DNA from 3 places in the Shewanella vesiculosa genome. Region 1 is predicted to be linked to each of the others. Evidence: predicted binding sites of a transcription regulator. Region 1 holds the regulator's gene; each other region holds the start of a gene.
The links. The regulator sigma-54, encoded in region 1, starts transcription at its own class of promoters, with help from an activator protein. The targets are predictions, from matches to a motif close to GTTGGCACGNNNNTNGNNT.

Region 1 (3,648 bases):
AACGTCCCGATACTATGACAAGTTTCATGCAGTAATAACCCGATAAAGTTCTGTTGAGTCGTGAGTTTTACGAAGCTGTTTCAATATTTGCTTATCGCTTAATTTTTGAGCCACGCTTGATAGCGTGCTTAAATGCTGTTGGCACTGATCTGCAGGTACTAACAAAGCAAATAAAATATCCACGGGCTGTTTATCGATTGCATCAAAGGCAATGGCTTCTTCACATTTAATAAATATTGCGATCGGATGTTCTATGGTCGTTAATCTACCATGAGGTATCGCAATGCCATTTCCTATACCTGTGCTACCCATTTTCTCTCTCGCTAATAGGCTTTCAAAAACCTCTTGCGAAGATAGGGGTGGGTACTGGGCAGCGACTAAATTGCTGATGAGTTCCAGTACTTTTTTCTTACTGCCCGGTGTGGCACAGGTAGTGCATTCCGGCTGCAGAATGGTACAAAGTTCCATCGTTAGTGTTTTGTATACTTCTCTTTGTGTTTAATTACCTGACGGTCGAGTTTATCGATCAGGGCGTCTATTGCAGCATACATATCAGTGCTTTCTGACATGGCAAAAATCTCTGCACCATTAAGGTTGATTTTAGCTTCTGCTTTTTGTTGTAATTTTTCTACATTGAGCACAACGTGTACATTATTGATCTGATCGAAGTGTCGTTCAAGCTTTGAAAATTTACCTTGAACGTATTCACGTAAAGATTCGGTAATGTCGATATTTCTACCTGTCATATTGATAAGCATAAAAATCCTCCGTTGCCTTGTAGGTTATAAACTCTTACGTTGGTTTGAGGGCGGAATGAGCATCGCTTCGCGGTATTTTGCAATCGTACGACGCGCAACGTTGATCCCCTGATCTGCCAGCAGTTGGGCCATTTTACTGTCACTTAATGGCTTTTGCTGGTTTTCTGCTGCAACCAGTTTTTTGATAAAAGCACGAATAGCGGTAGATGAGCATTCTCCGCCATCGTCGGTGCTGACATGGCTAGAGAAAAAGTACTTTAATTCAAATAGCCCACGTGGTGTGTGCATATATTTTTGAGTGGTAACCCGTGAAATAGTTGATTCATGCATTTCTACTGCTTCAGCAATATCATTGAGCACCATAGGTTTCATGGCTTCTTCACCATATTCAAAGAAACCTTGCTGAAATTGCACAATACAATTGGCGACTTTCAATAAGGTCTCATTGCGGCTTTCGATACTCTTGATGAACCATTTAGCTTCTTGTAAATGACCGCGAATAAATTGGCTATCGGCAGAGTTTTTACTGCTTCTAGCCATGGCTGCATATTGTTGATTAACGCCAATTTTAGGCATATTGTCTGGGTTTAACTCTACAACCCAACGGCCATTCTTCTTTAGTACGGTTACATCAGGAATAACATATTCGTCATCAATAGCGGTGACTAACAAGCCCGGGCGAGGGTTAAGTGACTGGATTAAGGTGATTGCGTCACGCAACTCGTTTTCTTTGAGCTTGGTTTTGCGCATCAATAATCTAAAATCGCGCCCAGCAATTAAATCTAAATAGTCTTTAATGAGCAGACGGGCATTGTCTATATGTGGGGTTGTGTCGGCATATTGGGCTAATTGAATGAATAAACATTCGCTTAAATCTCGTGCGGCAACACCAACGGGATCAAAGTGTTGAATACGTTTTAATACCGCTTCAACTTCATCTAGTTCAACACTTTCATCACCCATGGCTTCGAGAATATCTTCAGTGCTTTGGGTTAAATAGCCGCGTTCATCAATGGCATCAATGATCGCGGTAGCAATTGCTCGATCTGTGTCAGAAAATGGCGTGAGATTTTTTTGCCACTCTAAATGCTCATATAAGCCTTCAGTCGTTTCACCTTGGAATGGCATATCATCATCGCGCATGCTAGCACTGCCTGAACCTGACATTGGTGAGGCGGTGTACACTTCATCCCATGTGGTATCCATAGCTAAATCATCCATGGTTTCTTTGGTCATGGATTCTGCTGTGTCGACTGTTGAGGTGTCTTTTTCTATATTGACCACGCTGTTGTCACTAAAGTCGGTGTCCGATTGGTCGCGACTTTCTTTTACTGAGTCTTTTGCTTGAGAAAACTCATCTTCTATTTCAAGCAATGGGTTTGAGTCCAATGCTTGTTGGATTTCTTGCTGTAGCTCCAATGACGATAATTGCAGTAAGCGGATCGCTTGCTGCAATTGAGGGGTCATGGTTAAGTGTTGACCCATTTTGAGTTGGAGTGACGCTTTCATTTACCGCTTATCCCTAGATGATTTCCATAAAAATGACAATCTCGAAAACTGTAATCGATTGTCACATACATCAATGACATTTAACGCTATTTAGATATCGTTCAATGAAATGAGTTAGATAGACTAAAAGGCCAGTAAAGTAACTATAGCTTGAATTGTTCACCTAAGTACACAGCCCGAACTTGTTGATTACTCAATATCTCATCAGGTGTGCCTTCGGCAATTAAATTGCCCTGGCTGACAATATAAGCGCGCTCACAGACGTCTAAGGTTTCACGTACGTTATGATCGGTAATTAATACCCCTAAGCCGCGGTTTTTAAGCTGTTGAATGATTTTTTTTATGTCGATGACAGAAATAGGGTCAACCCCCGCAAAAGGCTCATCGAGCAAAATAAATTTAGGATTAGCGGCCAGCGCGCGCGCTATCTCTACTCGACGACGTTCCCCACCAGACAACGACATGCCTTGGCTGTCGCGAATATGGGTGATATGGAATTCTTCTAGTAAATGCTCTACTTGCTCAATCCGTTGGTCGGTAGTGAGTTCTTTGCGAGTCTGCAATACGGCCATAATATTGTCGTATACGGTCAGTTTGCGAAAAATACTGGCTTCTTGCGGCAAGTAACCAATCCCTTTGCGAGCTCTAAGATGCATTGGGTCGGCGGTTAAATCGTCATCATCAATTAAGATCCGACCTTTATCGCTTTGCACTAAGCCGACAACCATATAAAACGTGGTTGTTTTACCTGCACCATTGGGGCCTAAAAGACCAACAATTTGGCCTGTTTTAACGGTTAAACTCACATCTTTAACAACCTGACGAGTTTTATAGCTTTTAGCTAAATTTTCAGCCGTTAGGGTTATTTGGGTCATGGTTTGATCTGCTTTTTAACAGGAATTTCAGGGAGCTTTTGCTTTGGTGCAGTCTCGTCTTGGAAATTCTCAGGTTGAATAATAGTAATAACGCGATCTTTCCCTGTACCAGTACTTTCAGCAATCAGCTCTTGAGCGTTAATGTTGTACTTAATACGGTTACCGGTTACTTGGCTACCAGATTGATCCAGTTTGGCATTACCTGTCAATGTCAGTGTAGTGGTAGCAAGATCATAGCTTATTTCGTTGGCACTGGCGGTACCAATTTGACCGTCGTCTAACTCTTGTGAAAACGTTGCAGGGTTACCTATAGCGATGAGTTTTTTACTGGTACTGTTTTCGGGAGTAAACGCCCGTAACTCATCAGCATTAATGTTAATAGTGCCTTGAGTAACGGTAACAGGACCATTAAAAACAATTTGATTATTTTTAATGTCAGCAGACTGGCTTACTGAGGCAATTTTCAACTCTTGTTGAAGATCACCTTGTTTCGCTATGGTAGGTAA
Region 2 (3,648 bases), on a different contig from region 1:
TCAAACAATTGGTGCCGGTGATTACCTCGAACCTTTTTCAATTCAAAGTATTTCTAAAGTTTTTAGCTTAACTCTGGCACTGAATTTATATACCGAAGATGAAATCTGGAGTCGGGTAGGCAAAGAACCCTCAGGACACTCGTTCAATTCCCTCGTGCAGGTTGAATTAGAGCGCGGTAAACCTCGCAACCCTTTTATTAATGCTGGTGCACTGGTAATTGCCGACTTGCTGCAAGCGCGTCTTGGGGCACCTAAGCATCGTATGTTGGAAGTGGTCCGCCAATTAAGCCAAAACCCAATACTCACTTACGATAAAGTCGTCGCGGACTCTGAGTTCCAGTTCAGCGCCCGCAATGCATCTATTGCTTATTTGATGAAGTCATTTGGTAATTTTGACGGCGACGTTAATACCGTGCTTAAAAGTTATTTTCATTATTGTGCATTAAGAATGAATTGCGCTGATTTGTCTCGGGCTATGTTCTATTTAGCTAATCGTGGTAAAACGCTCGATGGCGACAGTTTAGTATCGCCTGTGCAAACTCGGCAACTCAATGCATTACTGGCAACATCGGGACTATACGATGGTGCAGGTGAGTTTGCTTACCGCGTGGGTATGCCGGGTAAAAGTGGTGTGGGCGGCGGGATTATTGCGGTTATCCCTGGTGACATGTCAATTTGTGTCTGGTCACCTGAGCTTGATGTTAATGGCAACTCACTTGCCGGTACTGCGATGCTTGAGCACCTCAGTCAGCAACTCGGTCGATCTATTTTTTAGTTTGGTGCAGATAAATTAATTATTATTGAGATTCGTAAAATAGACTACTTTTTGGTTTATTTTACGAATACACTTCCGCTATTGTTTCTCTACTCGCCCATCTTTTTTGTTTCTAAGCTTTTAATTCAATATAAATCATAATCTTATATTTGTTGGCATAACTTATGCTTTATACCTTTCATATTCGACCTAATTATTGATATTCGTATACCAAAAGGATTTTTATCATGACTAAGCAAAAGTTGATTTGTGGTTTAGCGTTAACGAGTGTGTTATTCACCGCTGGGGCGTTAACACCTGCAATGGCAAAAATGTCATTGAATGATGAGAAGTGTAACGTAACTCTAAACTACGACGTAACGGTTGAGCCGACTACGCTACAAATTAGCGATAATGGAATCGAAAAGTATCGTGTTGAGTTAGGTCAGCTTTATGTTGAGGGTAAGAAAGTGACTCTTAATGATAAACAACAAAAATTACTCACCCAGTACTCTGAAGAACTTTCTCGCCAAGTGCCAGATGTGATAGACCTTGTTGGAGATGTTGTTTCTGTGGCTACTCAAGCGGTTAATATGGCGTTAACACCTATTTTTGGTGATGCAGCTAATGTTCATATCGATAAATTAATGGTCGGTATTCAAAAGCGTGTTGATACCATGGCATATCAACAAGGCGATAAATTTTATTTAGGCTCAACAGAAGCATCAATTGAGCAAGCTTTTAACAAAGAGTTTGAGCAAGAAATGGAACAAATGGTTACCAGTTCAATGGGATCATTAATGATGACACTTGGTAGCCAAATAATGTCTTCAGAAGGTGGGTCATTTGAAGAGAAAATGAATGCTTTTTCACAAAAGATGGACAACGTCGGTGCCGACATCGAAAAGCAACTTGAGTCGCAATCGCAAGGTCTTGAAGATCGTGCCGATAAAGTATGTGATAACTTTGCCACTTTATTAGTGCTTGAAAATCAAACCCGTCAGGCTATTCCTGAATTAGCTCCTTACACCTTAGCTAAGTTAGGTGAAGCAGCAAAGTAACCTATATCGATTTACTGTCAATATGTCTCCCCGACACCTGACCTTCCCCTGTGCTCTTATTAAGACACAGGGGCTTTTTTTTGCGCCTATTTTAACGATTATGCCGCTATAGCTGGTGTTGCTTTGTTCTGATAAAGAGATTGTCAATTATAAATATAGAACCATATAGGCTTTTTTTGCTATACTGGTGCCAATTATAACAAAGTTACACTCTACTTTAGATGTGGTTATATTTTAGAATCTTCAATTGTTGATGTTGATTGACAGTATTCATGTGTTTTGGTGCTTATTTAGCAGTAAAAAAACATAACAAGTGAATATTGATTTTGATGCTTGGCAAGGTTTAGTTACTAGAACAGATATCTGAAATTATTATTAATGTCGTAACCAGCTTAAGGCGACTTTCATGTTAGAACTGTTAGAACCTATCGCAATTTTTACTCACGTTGCACGAGCAGGAAGTTTTAGTGCTGCAGCCAGACGTCTTGGCATTTCTAAATCTAAAGTGAGCACTCAAGTTGCAGATCTTGAACATAAACTTGGTGTCCAGTTGATCCAGCGTACAACACGTAGTTTAAGTCTTACTGAAGCCGGTAATTTATTGTATCTTCAGGGTGAAGAATTACTTCGCGATGCAGAGCAGGCCGTATCGAGTGTGCACAACTTGAATGATGCAACTCGTGGAGTATTGAAGGTCGGGATCTCGCAATCATTTGGTACTATGCATATTATCCCCGCTTTACCAGAGTTTATGGCAAGACATCCTGATCTTGAGCTGCAAGTCAGTTTACTTGATCATAAAGTTGATGTTGTCAGCGAAGGCTTAGATTTATTGTTAACCATGTCTGAGCAATTGCCGCTAGGTATGGTGGCAAGACCGCTAATGAAGTGTCAATTTTTGTTAGTCGCATCACCGGGGTATATTGCCCAACATGGTAACATTAGCCGCCCTGAGCAATTAGTCGAACACAATTGTTTGGTGTACCAAGGCGAGTGGCATGAACACAGCATGTGGCAATTTAGAAAAGGTGAAGATTATTGCGAAATTGGCGTGTCAGGCAATTTCCGTGTTGATAATGCTCCAGCATTAAAATCGGCAGCGGTGAGTGGTTTAGGCATTGTGTATTTAGCCAGTTATTTGATGGAAGATGAGATTGCTCAAGGGACTTTAGTACCTTTATTACCCGATTGGCAGTTGACACATAACCTTCCATTACAAGCTGTATATCCTCGTCGTAAACACTTGGCTCCTAAAGTCAGTGCATTTATTGATTTTATTAAAACGCATATTAGCAGCCCGCCATATTGGGACGCTAAGTTCGATCACCTGTATAAACTGCGTAAATAACATCAACGCCGGATAATAAGGGCTTATCAAATAGCCATTTTTCCGCGAGCAGGATGATATCTACTCACAATAGGCGTATTGATTTTTCAATAAGCCTATTGTGAAAAAGATATGACAAGTTTGATGCTGCAAACTTAAAACAAATCGCCTTATTCATATTTACTCCCTCTCTTATTTAGCGTTAATGTTAAGCAAAGTGGAAACATTGTTTTATTTTTAAAACAAAGCTTTGCTTGTAGGTTATGTTCTATTTTTATCCTTTTTATATCAAATATTTAAGCTATGTCTTTATTAGTTGATCCGTAACCTGCTAATCAAGGGGTTAGTGATTTACGCTGCTTTAGTGGTTGAAGTCTGTTCTGATATCAATACAATGGTTGTGTGTTGATTCGAAATGATTTGAAGCATGCGTTTGGTTGAGAAATGACCCCTTTTCAATTAAGCGTACAAATCTGCAAGGTAGCAAATTTTGGATCAGAGTTGGC
Region 3 (3,648 bases), on a different contig from region 1:
GCCCAGATGAGCAAGCAGCAGACCATATTTTTAATGGTCGGCCCAACTTGCTGTATTCAGGCAACAAAGAATTACTCAGCAACTCAAATGGATAACGGTCTCGAAACCATAAGGTTTCGTTAGTAGTCATCGCATCTATCACTTCAGCGCGTAATTGACGCTCTATCGGTTTCATCGACTTTTTAACCACCTCAGATAGAGAAGGCAAATTATGCTTTCCCATCAGTGGCGCTAAGCGGCTACGAACTAAATACTGTTTGTTCTCACCTAACACAATACCGCTATGCTGCTCTAAAAACAGCCTAAATTGATTGTACTCTGCTTCAGCAAGTGATTTATCTGTCACATTATCTTCCTAATATGTTTGCCGATGAGCCGACCGAACGTTCAATATTATTCAATTCTAAACAATTATAAACTCAAATGTTTGTTAACCGCTGCGGCTAATTCATCGGGGTTAAACTTAGCAATAAAATCGTTAGCCCCAACTTTTTGTACCATCGCTTGGTTAAACACACCACTTAACGATGTGTGCAGTACGACTTTTATATTCTTTAACTTTGGATTATCACGAATTTCTGCTGTTAGAGTGTAGCCATCCATTTCAGGCATTTCAATATCAGAAATAATCAACGGAATTTCCACTGATACATCATCCATTTCTTTGGCAATATTTTTCAACATCTCTAACGCTTCTCTACCATCTTTGGCAGTATCGATTTGCAGATTTAAAGACTCTAACGAACGAATAATCTGTTTACGTGCCACTGCAGAATCATCAATAACCATAATGTGATAATGCTGTTCTCTATCAATCGTTAAAGTTTCGTTGAGTTCTTGACTGATCGAAGTCTTAACCGGTGAAATTTCATCAAGAATTTTTTCAACATCCAAAATCTCAACCAACTCGCCTTCTATCTCTGTCACTGCGGTTAAATAGGAAGAACGACCAGAACCTTGTGGAGGCGGCATAATTGCCTCCCAATTCATGTTGATAATACGCTCAACAGAACTCACTAAAAAGCCTTGAATGCTTCGGTTGTATTCGGAAATGATAATAAAGCAATTTTCAGTTGATGTCAGCGGACGACCACCCGTTGCAGCACTTAAATCGATAACAGAAATCGTTGCGCCACGAATATGAGCAACACCTTTAACATAACGATTTAATTTAGGTAAGGTTGTCAGTGGTGGGCATTGTAAAACCTCTTTCACTTTGAACACGTTAATCCCAAACCGTTGGCGGCCGTTAAGCCTAAATAATAGTAACTCGAGTCTGTTTTGCCCGACAAGCTGAGTACGTTTATTGACTGAATCTAAAATGCTCGACATAACACGACCTTGTAGTTAACTGTCACCCAAAAGGATAAAAATTGTTCATTAAAATTATAGTAAACCTAGGTTCAACACAATACGTTAGCTCATTACATCTAGCTCATTTATCGCTAAAGACATATCAACCTTCAGTGTAAACCATCAACAACCCAGCGAATACTTATCTATTCATTAAATTAAAAAAGTGGGCATACAACTTGCTTTAATTTGTATTAATTAACTCACACACGGTGAGCTGACACTTTTTTGACGGGGACATAATGAAATTATTATGTCATCGGTACATATTTTTTAGCTTATTGTGTATGCAGAGATAGCCCGCATATTTTCCGTTTTTAAAAGTATAGGTGTATTCTGGCAAAACAAGCTAGTATCTTCATTATGAAAGTATTTTTTTTATGTTTATTATGTTCAATAACATTTTTTTTGCCAGCATTTGCTAGCGAAGAGATAATAACACCCTCACTATCGACCATTTATGACTTAGCTAAAGAGACGATAGAAAAAAAAATCGAAGCAGACTCAAAAGCTAAGGTCGAAATCACCCCACAAAACCTTGAAGGTCGTGTCAATCCTCCGCGGTGCTATCCACCAATAACGGCTGAAATTGCCAGTGAACGAGCGATTAGTCGCAATAATATGGTAAAACTGAGCTGTGATAGTCCAGACTATGACTACCCATGGCAGATGTATCTCTCAGTTCGAGTTGAAATTCAATACCCCGTTGTCGCGGCAAACCAGATACTGTCACCAGACCAAATTATTGACCAACAACATTTACACATCATGTATATTGATCAATATAGTCTAAAAGGCCAATTTTTTTCAGATATCAACTCATTAATTGGCTCAAGAGTAAAACGTCGGGTTGCGAAAGACTCTCCAGTCTTAAGTAATAACTTGTGTTTTGTTTGCAAAGGAGACACGATTTCTATTTATGCTAAAACCGCTAATATTGAAATTAAAACCCTTGGTGAAGCTTTACGGGACGGTAATCTCAATGACGTTATCAGAGTAAAAAATAGTAATACGAGCAAACAATTTGATGCTGTTGTAATTGGCATTGGCGAAGTTGAAGTAAGAATGTAAAATAGAGTTAAAGTTTTTTCCTGGACTGCCGATAGCCTGTTTGGAAAACCTGATAATTACGCTGGAGCCTCCCATGGCAATTGACATTAAGCATAACACTGCTACTAATACACAACTGCGCACTGCACGTGAAACGCAGTCTAATACCAAATCTGATACTGCAGCTGTGGCGCAAAAAACAGCGACTCCAGTTAAAACTGATTCGGTTAGCATTACCTCTCAAGCTCAACAGCTTCAGGGCGCGCAAACTAAAATGGCATCATTGCCTGAAGTAGACCAAAAAAAGGTCGCTGAAATTAAACTCGCAATCTCTGAAGGACGATATAAAGTCGACCCAGAAAAACTTGCGGCTAATATTGCTAGTTTTGAAGCAGAGCTAGGCAGTCTATCATTTGACAAAGAGTAACCGTTAAACGTTACTCTTTAATTTGCTTTAACAACACTAGAATAATAGGTGCGCATTTGCATCATAGAGAAGTGTTAGTAAAAAAAACAAGAGTAACTTATGACACAAGTAAACGTACAATCCTCAGGACAATCCAACGATCCGCAAAACAAGCAATTACTTACAGAACTGCATACTTTGCTTGATACGCAAAATCAGACGTTAGTTCAACTAAAACAGCTGATTTCAGCAGAGAAAGCTGCGTTAGAAAAGCAAGACGCCGATCAATTACTGGCACTTTCCAAAGATAAAACCCAGTGTTTATTCAATATGAAAACCACTGACGAAAAACTGGCTAATCATCCACACCACACGCTGATCACCACAGATGTTGAACTGGCACAAAAAGTTGCTCAAGCAAAATCGATACTCGCTGAGTGCAAAGACATCAATAGCCAAAATGCCAGTTTAATTGAACTCAATATCGCCAGCCTCAATAGATTCGCACAAGCATTACAAGCTAGCCGCAACGCTTCAAGCTTGACCTACAATGACAAAGGCAAAACGTCGACCATTTCAACGCTAGGGAATGACTTTTCAGCCTAGCGTTAAAATCTTGGTGGCAAGCCATACGAGCGATAACAAGCCAAGTGCCACCGTGAGCGCAGTGCTCGCTTGTTATCGTTTCTTCCTAGCAGGAGATTTATTGAGCGAGCATGGCCTCAAGTAAACTTTGTTGCGCAGGATGTTCACCTAACCAAATCTTAAGTAATGCCTGACGAAATGCTTCACCAGCAATATCCCCCTGAGCCTTGCCATTTTTAATGCTGCTGACGCCC

Region 2: the regulator sigma-54 is predicted to act here: its motif matches at 927-945, upstream of GW828_RS05525 (YggN family protein).
Region 3: the regulator sigma-54 is predicted to act here: its motif matches at 1,520-1,538, upstream of flgA (flagellar basal body P-ring formation chaperone FlgA).

What each region holds. Positions count from the first base shown of each region.
Region 1 is NZ_JAACSD010000004.1:208,101-211,748, reverse strand. It holds gene rapZ (RNase adapter RapZ) at 1-28, opposite strand, end outside; gene ptsN (PTS IIA-like nitrogen regulatory protein PtsN) at 25-468, opposite strand; gene hpf (ribosome hibernation promoting factor) at 471-758, opposite strand; gene GW828_RS03200 (RNA polymerase factor sigma-54) at 783-2,267, opposite strand; gene lptB (LPS export ABC transporter ATP-binding protein) at 2,411-3,142, opposite strand; gene lptA (lipopolysaccharide transport periplasmic protein LptA) at 3,139-3,648, opposite strand, start outside.
Region 2 is NZ_JAACSD010000005.1:182,169-185,816, forward strand. It holds gene glsB (glutaminase B) at 1-775, shown strand, start outside; gene GW828_RS05525 (YggN family protein) at 1,003-1,815, shown strand; gene GW828_RS05530 (LysR family transcriptional regulator) at 2,222-3,163, shown strand.
Region 3 is NZ_JAACSD010000012.1:12,225-15,872, forward strand. It holds gene GW828_RS13480 (CheR family methyltransferase) at 1-346, opposite strand, end outside; gene GW828_RS13485 (chemotaxis protein CheV) at 412-1,332, opposite strand; gene flgA (flagellar basal body P-ring formation chaperone FlgA) at 1,717-2,424, shown strand; gene flgM (flagellar biosynthesis anti-sigma factor FlgM) at 2,498-2,830, shown strand; gene GW828_RS13500 (flagella synthesis protein FlgN) at 2,930-3,415, shown strand; gene GW828_RS13505 (chalcone isomerase family protein) at 3,513-3,648, opposite strand, start outside.